DNA from 2 places in the Diaphorobacter sp. LI3 genome. Region 2 is predicted to be linked to the other one. Evidence: predicted binding sites of a transcription regulator. Region 2 holds the regulator's gene; the other holds the start of a gene.
The links. The regulator LexA, encoded in region 2, represses DNA repair genes until DNA is damaged. The targets are predictions, from matches to a motif close to ACTGTATNNNNATACAGT.
Positions count from the first base shown of each region.

Region 1 (6,601 bases), 580 kb from region 2:
GCAGGCCGGGGTAGAGGTAGGTGCAGGCATAGCCCTGGCCAGGGCCCATCGCCTCGTCCAGCGCACATTGCATGGCGTCGTTCACCGCGTTCACCTGCGGCAGGCCCAGCGTGGCGATGAAGGCGCCGATGAGGCGGGTGCCCGGCAGGTCCACGCCTTCGGCAAAGGCGCCGCCCAGCACGGCCAGGCCCACGCCCTGGCCACCTTCGGTGAAGCGGGCGAGGAAGGCGGCGCGGCTGGCGTCGTCCATCTCGCGCGTTTGCTGCCATTGGGGCACCTGCGGGTGGCGCTGGGCCAGGGTGGCGGCCACGCGCTGCAGGTAGTCGAAGCTGCTGGCAAAGCACAGGTAGTTGCCGGGCTGGTGCGCGTACTGCGCGGCCACCAGATCGGCGATGGGGGCGAGTGAGGCCTCGCGGTCACGCCAGCGGGTGGAGATGTGCGGGGCCACGCGCACCTGCAGCTGGTGGGCGGCAAAGGGGGCGGCCACGTCCAGCCAGGCGGTGTCGGGCGGCAGGCCCAGCAGGTCGCGGTAGAACTGCGGCGGGCTGAGCGTGCCCGAGAACAGCACCGTGGCCTGCGCCGCCGCGTGGCGCGCGGCCAGGTGCGGTGCGGGCATGACGTTGCGGATGCACAGCGTGGTGGCGGGTGTGCGCGCCCGGCCACTGTGGCTGCGCGGTGGCGTGGCGGTGCGCTGCAGATCGAACAACGCATGCGGGCCGAACTGCTCGGCCAGGGCCTGGAAGTGCAGCAGCGACCAGTAGAACGCCAGCACCGCGTCGCCCGGCGGCAGGGGTTGGTCGGCCTGGGCCTCGGCCATGGCGCCTACGGCGCGCTGCACGGCGCCCAGCAGCGCGGGCGGCACGGTGGTGTGGGCCTGGTAGGTGGGCGTGGCGGCGAGGGGGTGCGCGGGTGCGGTGGCGCCGGTGTGCAGTGCGCCGGGTGCGCCCGGCGTGCCAGCGTCTTCTGCGGCCTGGCCCACGGTCTTGTTCAGCGCGTTCCACTGGCGGTGCAGCGCGTCGAGCGCCTTCTTCACGGGGCCGGTGGCGGCCTGGCGCGCGGCGGCCAGCTCGAAGGGCGAGAGCGGCGCGGTGTACATGCTGCGTGCGCGCTCCAGCAGGTTGTGGGCCTCGTCCACCAGCACGGCCACGCGCCAGCCCTGCTGCTGCGTGAGGGCGTAGAGCATGGCGGCGCTGTCGTAGTAGTAGTGGTAGTCGGCAACCACCACGTCGGCCCAACGCACCAGCTCTTGCGACAGGTAGTAGGGGCAGATGCCGTGCTGCAGCGCCACGCTGCGCACGGCGGGCACATCCCAAGGCGCGGGCTGCTGCACGGCGGCGGCGCGGGCGGCGGGCAGCCGGTCAAAGAAGCCGCGCGCCAGCGGGCAGGCATCGCCATGGCAGGCGCTGCCGGGGTGTTCGCAGGTCTTGTCGCGCGCGTGCAGGTCCAGCACACGCAGCGGCGTGCCGGGCGCGTGGGGTGCCAGCGCGTCCTGCAACTGGGCCAGCGCGTGCAGCGCCAGGCCGTGGCCCGTGCCCTTGGCGGTGAGGAAAAACAGCTTGTCCAGGCCGCTGGGCAAGCGTGGCGCGCTCTCTTTTTTGATGGTTTCCGTGTCCCCGCTGGCCACCGCATCGGCGGCGGCGCCGGATGCGGCAGCGGCCGGAGCCGGCCCGCCTTGCCCTGGCGTGGTCATCGCCGGGGGCACCGTGGCCGGGAGCACCATGACCGGGGGCACCGTGGCCGGGGGCGCCATAGCCTTGAGCAGCGGGAACAGCGTGCCCAGGGTCTTGCCGATGCCGGTGGGCGCCTGGGCCAGCAGGCAGCGCCCGGCGGGGGCGCTGGCACCCTCTGCGTTGGGGTGTGCGGTGCGGTACACGGCCACGGCCAGCTCGCGCTGCCCGGCGCGGAACGCGGGCAGCGGAAAGCGCAGCCGCGCCAGGGCGGCGTTGCGCTCCTGGCGGTGCGCGGCCTCGCTGTGCGCCCAGGCCAGGTAGCGCTGGCACTGCGTGGCAAAGAACGCCTGCAGCGCGGCGGCGGTGTGTTCCTGCACCAGCACGGTCTCGGCATGGGTGGTGGCGTGCACGTAGACCAGCGCGAGCTTGAGCCCCGCCAACCCGCGCGCCTGGCACAGCAGGTGGCCGTACACCTGGGCCTGGGCCCAGTGCAGCGCGCGGTGGTGGGGGCGCACGCTGTCCAGCGTGCCGCGGTAGGTCTTGATTTCTTCGAGCTGCCCCAGCACCGCGTTCCAGCCATCGGCGCGGCCGCGCACCGTCAGGTGGTCGTACGTGCCGGTCAGCGGCACTTCGGCCTCGTAGCCGGCGCCCCGGCGCTGCTGCACCGCGCGGTGGCCCTCCATGCCTTCGAGCGCGCTGGGGGCGGGGGTGAAGCGCAGGTCCAGGTCGCCCGTGCGGGCCGTGAACTCGCACAGCGCGCGCACGGCCACCACCTGGGGGCGCGGGGCGGGCGTCATGCCGGGGCGCACCACTGCACGTGGCACACCTGCACCGGAATGCCCTGCGCCACGCAGTAATCCAGCCAGCGGATCTGGTTGTCCTGCAGCTTGTCGCCGGGGGCCTTCACCTCCACCAGCGCATAGCGCTCGGCCCCGGGCGGGCGGCCGGGCCAAAAGCGCACCAGGTCGGGAAGGCCGGTGCGATTGGACTGCACGTCGCACAGCAGCCGGGCAAACAGCCGCTCCAGGTGCGCGGGCGGAATGCAGTCCAGCGCCAGCGCCAGCAGCTCGGCGCTCAACGCGCCCCAGGCCACGAAGGGCGACTGGGTGCCGTGCTTCTCTTCAAAGCGCTGCAGGATGGTGGCGCGGTAGCGGCCGTCGTGCAGCTCGGCCAGGCAGGCGTTGAACAAGGCCTGGCGGCGCGCCACGAAGTCGGGCGCGCCCAGGTCGGCCGGGCCGCTCTGGAAGGGGTGGAAGAACGCGCCCGGCAGCGGCGCAAAGATGGCCGGCCAGCACAGCAGGCCGAACAGCGCGTTGACGAGCATGTTCTCCACATAAAACACCGGCGCCTCGGCGCAGTGCCAGTGCGCGCGCAGCGCGTGCTCCACCGACTGGGGCGGCGTGGGCGCGGGCAGTTCCACGTCCATGCGCAGCGCGGCCACGGCCGGGGCCAGTGCCGGCCGGCGCGGCCCGCCGCCCTGCCCCAGGCTGCGGCGCAGACGCGGCAGCATGCGCGCCACGCGCTGGTGTTCTTCTTCACTTTCAGGAGCAGCCAGCGCTTGATGGGCAAGGGCTAGAGCCTGATCGGAGCATTGCATGCGCTCCAGCACGCGTATCTGGCGGTGGCGCGCACCGGGGGCGCGGCTGGCGGCGTAGGCCTGTGCGGCCAGCGGCCAGTCGTGCGCACGCTCGCAGGCCTGGCCCACGCGCAGCAGGACCCGCGCGCGGCGCTGCTCCAGCCACGGCGTGGCGCTGTGCGCGGCGGCCAGGACCTGCAGCAGCGCAGCGGCGTCGAAGCCCTCCGCGTCCAGCGCCTGGCGGCAGGCGCTGAGGGCGAGGTAGGTGTCCACATCGGCTGGGCTCTGGAACGGGCGCGAGGCAGCGTCCAGCGGCACGGCCTCGTAGCGGAACACGCCCAGGTCGGCCAGCACGAACTCCGCCCAGCTCTGGTGCAGGTTGCCGAAGAACATGAGCCGCAAGCGCTCGCAGCGCGCGCCCACCGTCACCTGCCACACGGGCTCGTCGGCATGCGGGTGCCAGGCGGCGTAGGGCTGCCGCAGGTCAGCGCGGTCGGCCAGGGCCTGCAGCATCTCGGCCTTGCGCATGGTGGGGTGCAGCGCAGTGCCCTGCAAAATCTGTAGCAGCTCGCGCTTGGTATGCAAGGCGAACAGCTCCAAAAGACCCAGGGGCGCATCGGCGCACAGCCAGCCCCGCGACAGCAGCGGCGCGGCGGCGTCGCGCGTGTCGGGAATCTCGTCATAGGCCAGCTTGCTCGCGCGAAACCACGGCCCGCGCCGCATCACCATGCGCACCAGCAGGGCCTGTGCGGCCTGGGGCAGTTGCCGAAAGTCGGTGAGGAACTGCAGGTCGTCCACACCGAGCAGGTCGCCATAGCGCGTGTGCAGCCAGTCCAGCGCACGCTGGAAGTTGTGCAGGTAGTAAAAGCGGTGCGGTGCGGGCGCAGGGCCGGGCTGCGGCATACAAAAGACTGTGCGTTTATACAGTCAATGATACCGACGCAGCGGGTGCGCCGTTAATGTGGGGATAACGCGCCGTTCCTAGAATGCGGGCTTTTGCCAAGCGGGCCGCATGCACATCCTGATCGTCGAAGACAACGCACTGGTGGCCAGCGGCATCCAGGCCGGGCTGGAGTTGCACGGCTTCACCAGCGACACCGCGGGCAGCGTGGCGCAGGCGCAGGCCCACATGACTAGTCGCCAGTTCGATGCCTGCGTGCTGGACTTAGGCCTGCCCGATGGCGACGGCATCAGCCTGCTGCGCCAGTGGCGCGCCAAGGGGTTGGCGCTGCCGGTGCTGATCCTTACCGCGCGCAGCACCATCGAGGACAAGGTGGCCGGCTTTCAGACCGGCACCGACGACTACCTGACCAAACCCTTCGACCTGCAGGAGCTGGTGCTGCGCCTGCGCGCCCTGCTGCGCCGCGCGGGCGGGCGCACCAGCGACCTGCTGGCGCTGGGCGACTGCCAGGTCAACATGGCCACCGGCGAAGTCACGCGCAACGGCGTGGCGATAGACATCTCGCGCCGCGAATGGGCTTTGCTGCAGGCCCTGCTGCAGGCGCACGGGCGCGTGCTGAGCGCGGCACAGCTGCATGACAGCCTGTACGGCCTGGACCAGGACGTGGGCAGCAACACCGTGAACGTGCACGTGCACCATCTGCGCAAGAAGCTCGGCGCCGATGTGATCGACACCGTGCGCGGCCTGGGCTTTCGGCTGGGCGCGCGCTACTGCGGCGGTGCGGCATGACGGCACGACCTATGCAAAGCCTGCGGGTTCGGCTGGTGCTGGGCCTGAGCCTGACCATTTGCATGGTCTGGAGCGGCGTGGCGATCTGGCAGTTCACCAACATGCAGCGCGAGCTGCGCACGCTGCTGGACGACCGCCTCATCGCATCGGCCCGGATGGTGGTGGGCATCGTGCAGCAGTTCCAGCAGGCCGAGCTGGCGGCAGCGCCGCGCGCCAGCAACGATGCGCTGCTGTCGGTCATTGGCCGCGATGGCGTGGCCTGCGAGGTGAGCCTGGTGCGCAGCGAAGTGGACATCCTGCCCATCGCGCGCACCAACAACATCCCGGACATGGCCTCTGCCGGCAGCGCGGGCTTTGGCCAGATCACCAAGGGCGGCAAGCAGTGGCGCACCTATGTGCTGGAGGACAAGGGGGTGCGCGTGGCCACCGCCGACCGGCTGGATGTGCGCGACCAATTGGTGCAGACCTTCGTGCGCACGCTGGTGCTGCCCTTCGTGCTGGCGCTTGCCGTCATCCTGCTGCTGACCTGGTGGATGGGCACGCGCAGCCTGCGCCCGCTGCAGCGCCTGCGCGAGGAGCTGGTGCAGCGCCCACCCCACGACCCCACGCCCGTGCAGTCGGGCCGCGACGTCAAGGAACTGGCCCCGCTGGTGGACAGCCTGAACCAGTTGCTGGCGCGCATGGACGCCAGCATGGAACACGAGCGCCGCTGGACCGCCGACGCGGCGCATGAGCTGCGCACGCCGCTCACCGCCATCAAGACCCATGTGCAGGTGGCGCAGTTGACACTTGCCGCGGGCAACAACAACGCCAGCCCCGACAAGGCCGCCAACGCACTGCGCCAAGCGGGCGAAGGCATTGACCACATGCACGCCACGCTGGAGCAACTGCTGCAGCTTGCACGCGTGGAAAGCGCCAGCGCGGGAGAGGCGCGCGCCACCGTGGGCACCGGCATCGCGCAGGCCTTCCGCCTGGCCTGCAGCCAGTCCCTGCAGCGTGCCGAGAACGAGGGCATTCAGTTGCCCTCCCCACCGCTGGACGCGGCAGAAATACCCGCCGACCCGGCAGCCTGGCAGGCAATACAGCTACCGCTGCCCCCCGCGCTGCTGGCCTGCGCCATCACCAACCTGATCGACAACGCGCTGCGCCATCACCAGGGCCCCGCCCCTGTGAGTGCCACGCTGCGCTGGCAAGCCGATGCTGCCGGCCCGGGCACGGTGGAAGTCTGTGTGCGCGACGAAGGCCCCGGCCTGACCCCTGCGGAGTGCGAGCAAGCGCTGCGGCGTTTCTGGCGCAAGTCCAGCTCCTCGCCCGGCAGCGGCCTGGGCCTGACGATCGTGCGCCGCATCGCCGAAAGCGCCCATGGCACGCTGACGCTGGAGCCGGCCCAGCCCGGCCTGCGGGCGCGGCTGTGCCTTCCGGCGCTGGCGGTGACCTCTTCGGCGGCAAAGGACTGACGCCGCCGTGGACCGCGTACTGCACCTGGGCCCACTGGTCCTGCCGTGGATGTTGCTGGTGCTCCTGGGCGCCTGGCAGTTGGGCACGATGGTGCATGAGCGACTGGCCGCACGGCGTGGCCTGACGGGCGGCCCGCATGGCTGGCGGCTGCCCCTGGTCGCACTGATCGCGGCGCGGCTGGGCTTCGTGCTGCGCTATGCGGATCTG
Region 1 is NZ_CP094346.1:2,029,207-2,035,807, reverse strand. It holds gene MRB47_RS09475 (helicase C-terminal domain-containing protein) at 1-2,467, opposite strand, end outside; gene MRB47_RS09470 (VRR-NUC domain-containing protein) at 2,464-4,149, opposite strand; gene MRB47_RS09465 (response regulator) at 4,259-4,936, shown strand; gene MRB47_RS09460 (ATP-binding protein) at 4,933-6,393, shown strand; gene MRB47_RS09455 (TlpA disulfide reductase family protein) at 6,401-6,601, shown strand, end outside.
Region 1: MRB47_RS09470 (VRR-NUC domain-containing protein) is a predicted target of LexA. The motif match lies at 4,157-4,174, and genes of this name have one in related genera.

Region 2 (6,601 bases):
ACTGTCAAGCTGACGAACCCGCCGCCGGCGCCCGCCAACGCCCCGCAACGCGGGGCGTTGTGCTTTGTGCCCAGGCAAGCGCCTCGGCCCATGACGGTGCTTATGAATTAGCGGACTGCATCAACTCCAGCAGCAGGCTGACCCGTGCCTTCACAGGGCTCAGCCCATCCGCATCGCGCCAGGGCGTACCCGTCAGGTCCATCATCCGCCCCTGCGGGCAGCGCGAAGCCACGCGCACCTGCACCCCGGCCGCCACGGCACGCGCGAGCGCGGCCTCCAGCGCATGGTGCAGCGTGCCATTGCCGGTGGCGGCCACCACGATGCCGCGCACGCCCTTCTCCACCAGCCAGTCCACCAACGCGCCATCCGCGCTGGCGTGGCTGAGGACGATTTCCACGCGTGGCCAGGCTGCATCTGGCAGGATCGGCACCAGCGCGCCATGCGCGGGCTGTTCCACCTGCGGCGCAAGGCCGCGGGCCCAGCGCACGCGCCCCGCTTCCATCCATCCCAGAGGCCCAGCATCGCCGGAGTCGAACGCGTCCAGCCGCAGCGGGTGCACCTTGCTCACCTCGCGTGCCCCGTGCACCACGCCAGCGGCCGCCATCAGAACCCCCCGCGCTGAGGGATCGGCCGCCAGCGTGACGGCATCCAGCAGGTTCTGCGGCCCGTCCGGCGCGAGCGCCGTGGCCGGGCGCATGGCACAGGTCAGTACCACCGGCTTGGCGGTGGTATCGAGCAGGTTGTGCAGCAGCCAGGCGGTTTCCTCCAGCGTATCCGTGCCGTGGGTGACGACGACGCCGGCAACGGCCGGGTCGGCCAGGTGTGCGGCGCAGCGACCGGCCAGGCGCGCCCACACGTCAAAGCCCATGTCCTTGCTGTCCAGCTGCGCCACCTGTTCGGCCACCAGCGCGCCGCCCCCGGCCTGCACCAGCCCGGGCACCGCGGCCAGCAATTGCTCCACGCCGATCTGCCCGGCCGTGTAGCCCACGTTCGCACCTTGCACCGCGGAAGAGCCCGCAATCGTGCCGCCGGTGCCCATAACGACGATTTTTCTTGCAGCTGCCACTTGCATCCCTCCAAAAACTGTTCAAAAATACAGATACTGGATTAAAAAACAGTAACCCACTCAACCACCGACCGCATTGGATCGCACCATGCTCGACAGTCCCAAGCTCACCGCCCGCCAGCAGCAGATCCTGGACCTGATCCAGACCGCCATCGCGCGCACCGGCGCCCCGCCCACCCGCGCCGAGATCGCGGCAGAGCTGGGTTTCAAGTCCGCCAACGCGGCCGAGGAGCACCTGCAGGCGCTGGCCCGCAAGGGCGTGATCGAACTGGTCAGCGGCACCTCGCGCGGCATCCGCCTGCGCGGCGAAACCGTGCGCAACATCAATGCGGCGCGCGGCGCCCAGTTCAACCTGCCGATACCCGGCCTGTCGCAGCTCACGCTGCCGCTGGTGGGCCGCGTGGCGGCCGGCTCGCCCATTCTCGCCCAGGAGCATGTGGACCAGACCTATACGGTGGAAGGCAGCCTGTTTGCGCACAAGCCCGACTACCTGCTCAAGGTGCGCGGCATGTCCATGCGCGACGCGGGCATCATGGACGGCGACCTGCTCGCCGTACAGGCAACGCGCGAGGCGCGCAACGGGCAAATCATCGTGGCGCGCCTGGGCGATGACGTCACGGTCAAGCGCCTGCGCCGCACAGGCAGCGCCATCGAACTGCTGCCCGAGAACCCCGACTACCCGGTGATCCGCGTCGAGCCGGGCGAACCTTTCGAGATCGAAGGGCTGGCCGTGGGCCTGATACGCAACACCATGCTCATGTAGTCCGTTGAATGCAGCGCCGCCGCAGGTGGCGGGCGTTTGGCAGGCGGTAGCCCGGGCATGCCCCGTGGCTGCGGCATGCCAACCCTGCGGATGCGCGCTTGACGTCCTTGGCAATCCTGCCTGTGTTCCACCTTCATGCCCTGGCATGCCGGAGTCTTCACATGGGATTTGCCCTCTTTGCCTTTGCCTCCCTTTCCCGCCCCTTGCGCCGCCTGCGCCGATGGGGACTGGCTGCACGCCATATGTCGCGCGGCGCGGCAACCTCTGCCTGCACCACGCACGGACGCGCCGATGCGCTCCAGGGAGCGACGCCCAACGCCGGCCCTCTCGATAGCCCCGCCGTGGCGGGTATGGCGCAAGAAAATCCGGCCCGCCACCGCGCCTTTGCCATGCCTGCCGCGGATGCGGCCATGCAGCACACAGGTCTGCGGCCTGCGATCTCCACCCGTTCGCTCCCCCTGCGCGTGATCCTGCGCCATGACACCGACGACGCCTGCAAGCTCGTGATTTCCGGCCGCATGGCCGATGTGTGCGCGGAACTGGAGCGCCTGGCCCTGCGCTGACCGCGGGGCACTGCTGCGACCGCTTCTGACACTTTTCGAAGGCGTCGCGGCCGCAGCGCGTTCATCGCAGGCCCGTTTCTACAATGCACGGCACTTGCAACTTCCCGCCCCCAAGCACGCCATGACCCACGAGTCCCGCCTGGACCGCTTGCTGCGGCAACTGCTGTGGGGCCGGCGCACGGCCGCGCTGGCAACGCTGCAAACCCTGCCCGGCGCGGAATCGGTGCCATTCACAACGCCGGCGGTGTCGTTCGTTCCGTATGCCATCGACTCCACGGCCCAGGTGCTGGTATTGCATGTCAGCGCCCTCGCCGCCCATACCCGCAACCTGCGGCAATCGCCCGCGGTTTCTCTCCTGATCACGGCGCCCGAGGACGCGGCCCAGCCCGTGCATGCGCTGGAGCGCGTTGCCATCCAAGGGCAAGCCGTACTGCTTGCGCCCGAGGCAGCCGCCAGCGCGCGCGCCGCCTACCTGCGGCGCTTTCCTGAGGCAGCGCCCATGACGACGCTGGGCGACTTCCAGTTCGTGCAGATCATCCCTTCGGTGGGCCGCCACGTGGCAGGGTTTGGCGCGGCGCGGGACTTGTCCGCCGAAGAGCTGAAGGCGCTGCTCACGTCTTGACGCTGGGGCGATCGGCGCCGCCAGCAGTTGGATGGCAAGGGCCGTTCCGCCCAGGCGAGCGCTGGCGGCCGCTAGCCCGGTGCCCGGGAAGGCCACACACAGGTCGCGGCCAGGGCCGGCTGGGTGACGGGTTGGCGGACGCTCGCGGTGCGCGCCAAAGCATGAACGGCCCCGCCCACGGCAGCCGGTGGCGGCACACCTGTCCTGCAGGCTTGCCCCGCGCGAGAGCCCCTCAAGACACCAGTTGCGACCAGACCTTGTCCAGCCGCTTGCCGCTGACCGGATACGGCGTGCGCAACTCCTGCGCGAAGAAGCTCACGCGCAGTTCCTCCAGCATCCAGCGGTACTCCTGCATGCGGGCGTCCACCTGGCCCTTGCGCTCGGCGACCAGGCGCCAGTACCGCTGCTCCAGCGGCTGCAGTTCCTTGAGCTTGGCGGCATCGCGTGCCGGGTCGGCGCGGTACTTGTCCAGACGCGTGGTGATGGCCTTGAGGTAGCGCGCGTAGTGCTGCAGCTGCGCCCAGGGCGCGGCGGCGATGAAGTGCTTGGGCATCAGGCGCTGCAGCTGCTGTGACGCGTCGGCCGTGGCCTCGGGAGCGTTCTTGGTGTCCTTGATCTTGCGCTGCGTGGCGGCGTATTCGATGAGGATGGCCGCCGCCATGCGCGCCACCTCGTTGGCGATCAGCGTGAGGCGCCCGCGCCCGTCCTGCACGCGCTGCTTGAACTGTGCCTCGTTGCTGGGCAGCGGCTCTTGCAGGAAGGCGCGGTCGATGGCCACGTCGATGATTTGTGCGCGCAGCTCCTCCTGCGTGCCCAGCGGCATGAAGGCCACAGCCATCTTCTGCAGATCGGGGATGTTCTTTTCCAGGTACTTGAGCGCGTCCTTGATCTGCAGCGCAAACAGCCGGCGCAGGCCCACGCGGTGGCGCGCGGCGGCGACTTCGGGTTCGTCGAACACCTCGATGCCCACCGCATCGCCGTGGTCGATGAGCGCGGGGAAGCCGATCAGCGTCTGGCTACCCTTGGCGATTTCCATCAGCTCGGGCAGTTCGCCAAAGCTCCAATCCTCGTAGCGGGCATCGGCCTTGCGGGCCGCGGGCGCGCCGACGAGTGGTTCTTTTTTTATAGCTGCTGGCGCCCGGTTTTCCTTGGTTTCAGATGGTTTTCCACCGGAGTCTGGCTTCTGGTGAGCGCCACCAGCTATCTTTAATGAAGCAAGCGCCTGGAACGCCCCACGTGCCTTGCTCCCCCACTCCGCCTTGAGCGCGCCCAGGTTGCGTCCCTGGCCGAGCTGGCGGCCGTGCTCATCCGTCACGCGAAAGTTCATGAACAGGTGCGGGCTGAGCATGTCCAGCTTGAAGTCCGCGCGCTTCACGTCGAGCGAGGTTTCATCGCGCACTTGCTTGAGCAGCGTGTCGATCAAGCTGCCCTGGGCCCAACGCTCTTCCTCGGTGAACAGCGACGCCAGCCGCGCAGCACTTTCCGGCAGCGGCACGAAGCGGCTGCGCGGGCGCTGCGGCAGGCTCTTGAGCAGCGCCTGGATCTTGTCCTTGAGCATGCCGGGCACCAGCCATTCCGCACGCTCCTCGCTCACCTGGTTCAGCACGAACAGCGGCACCGTGACGGTGACCCCGTCGCGCGCGTCACCGGGGCTGTGCAGGTAGCTGGCCGTGCAGTCCACGCCGCCCAGCTTCACCGTCTTGGGAAAGTTGTCGGTGGTGATGCCCGCGGCCTCATGGCGCATCAGCTCGTCGCGCTTGAGAAGCAGCAGGCCGGCGTTCTCCTTGCCGGCACTGCGGAACCACTTGTCGAACGTGGCGCCGCTGTACACGTCTTTGGGAATCTGCTGGTCGTAGAAGGCGAAGATGAGCTCGTCGTCCACCAGCACGTCCTGGCGGCGGCTCTTGTGCTCCAGCTCCTGCACCTTGCGCACCAGCTTGAGGTTGGCGCCCAGGAACGGCCAATGCGTCTCCCACTCGCCCTCGACCAGCGCCTGGCGAATGAACAGGTTGCGCGCCTCGTACGGATCCACGCGGCCATAGCTCACGCGGCGGCCGTTGTAGACCACCAGGCCGTAGAGCGTGGCGCGCTCGAGCGCGACCACGTCGGCCTGTTTCTTGGACCAATGCGGGTCCAGCAGTTGCTTCTTGAGCAGATGGCCGCCCACCTCTTCCAGCCATTGCGGTTCGATCGCCGCGATACCGCGGCCGTACAGGCGCGAGGTCTCGACCTGCTCGGCCGCGACGATCCAGCGGCCGGGCTTCTTGGACAGGTGCGCGCCCGGGTGCGGGTGGAACTTGATGCCGTGCGCGCCCAGATAGGCCTCGCTCTCCTCGGCCTTGTAACCAATGTTGCCCAGCAGGCCCGACAGCATGGACAGGTGCACGGCCTCGTAGCCCGCGGGCTCGGTGTTCACCTGCCACTGGTGCTCCCGCACCACGGTGAGCAGCTGCGAATGGATGTCGCGCCACTCGCGCACGCGGCGGATGTTGATGTAGTTCTGGCGCAGCAACTGCTCCCACTGCCGGTTGCTGAGCTTGTGGGTGGCCTCCTCCGCATCGGCGGGGTGGAACTGCGCCAGGCGCTCCTCGCCTGCGGCCTCCGCTTGCGCGCCGCTGCTGCGCTGGCTCACGGGCAGGAAGGCCGTGTTGCGCGCTTGGGCCGCGGGGGCGGTCTGGGCCGCCATCTCCTTGCGCGTCTTGGCGACGATCTTGCCGCCGCGCGCATCCTGCAGCCACTTCCACAGGCGCAGGTAGCCGGTGAACTCGCTTTTCTCGTCGTCGAACTTGGCATGCTGCTGGTCGGCCTGCTGCTGCGCCTCCAGCGGCCGGTCGCGCACGTCCTGCACGCTGAGGGCCGAGGCAATGACCAGCACCTCGGCCACGGCGCCGCGGGTGCGGGCCTCCAGAATCATGCGGCCCACGCGCGGGTCCAAGGGCAGGCGCGACAGTTCGCGGCCCATGGGCAGCAAATTGCCGCGCTCGTCCACGGCGCCCAACTCCTGCAGCAGTTGATAGCCGTCGGCGATCGCACGGCCCGAGGGCGCCTCGAGGAACGGGAAGTTCACCACGTCGCCCAGGCCCAGCGACTTCATGCGCAGGATGACGCCCGCCAGGGACGAGCGCAGGATTTCCGGGTCGGTGAAGCGGTCGCGCTGGTGAAAGTCCGCCTCGTCGTACAGGCGGATGCAGATGCCGTTGGCCACGCGGCCGCAGCGCCCGGCGCGCTGGTTGGCCGCCGCCTGGCTGATGGGCTCCACCAGCAACTGCTCCACCTTGCTACGGAAGGAATAGCGCTTCACGCGCGCCGTACCTGCGTCAATGACGTAACGGATGCCCGGCACGGTGAGCGAGGTCTCGGCCACGTTGGTGGCCAGCACGATGCGCCGTCCGGTGTGGCCGTCGAAGATGCGGTCCTGCTCGGCCTGCGACAGGCGCGAGAACAGGGGGAGTACCTCGGCGTTCCGCAGCACTGGCGAGTGCTGCAGGTGCTTGCGCAGGTGGTCCGCCGCCTCGCGGATCTCGCGCTCGCCGGGCAGGAAGACGAGGATGTCTCCGCCCTTGCCGCCCGCCCACAACTCGTCCACG
Region 2 is NZ_CP094346.1:2,606,689-2,613,289, forward strand. It holds gene adk (adenylate kinase) at 1-13, shown strand, start outside; gene MRB47_RS12055 (asparaginase) at 101-1,072, opposite strand; gene lexA (transcriptional repressor LexA) at 1,155-1,829, shown strand; gene MRB47_RS12065 (hypothetical protein) at 1,991-2,392, shown strand; gene MRB47_RS12070 (CREG family protein) at 2,514-3,014, shown strand; gene hrpA (ATP-dependent RNA helicase HrpA) at 3,247-6,601, opposite strand, start outside.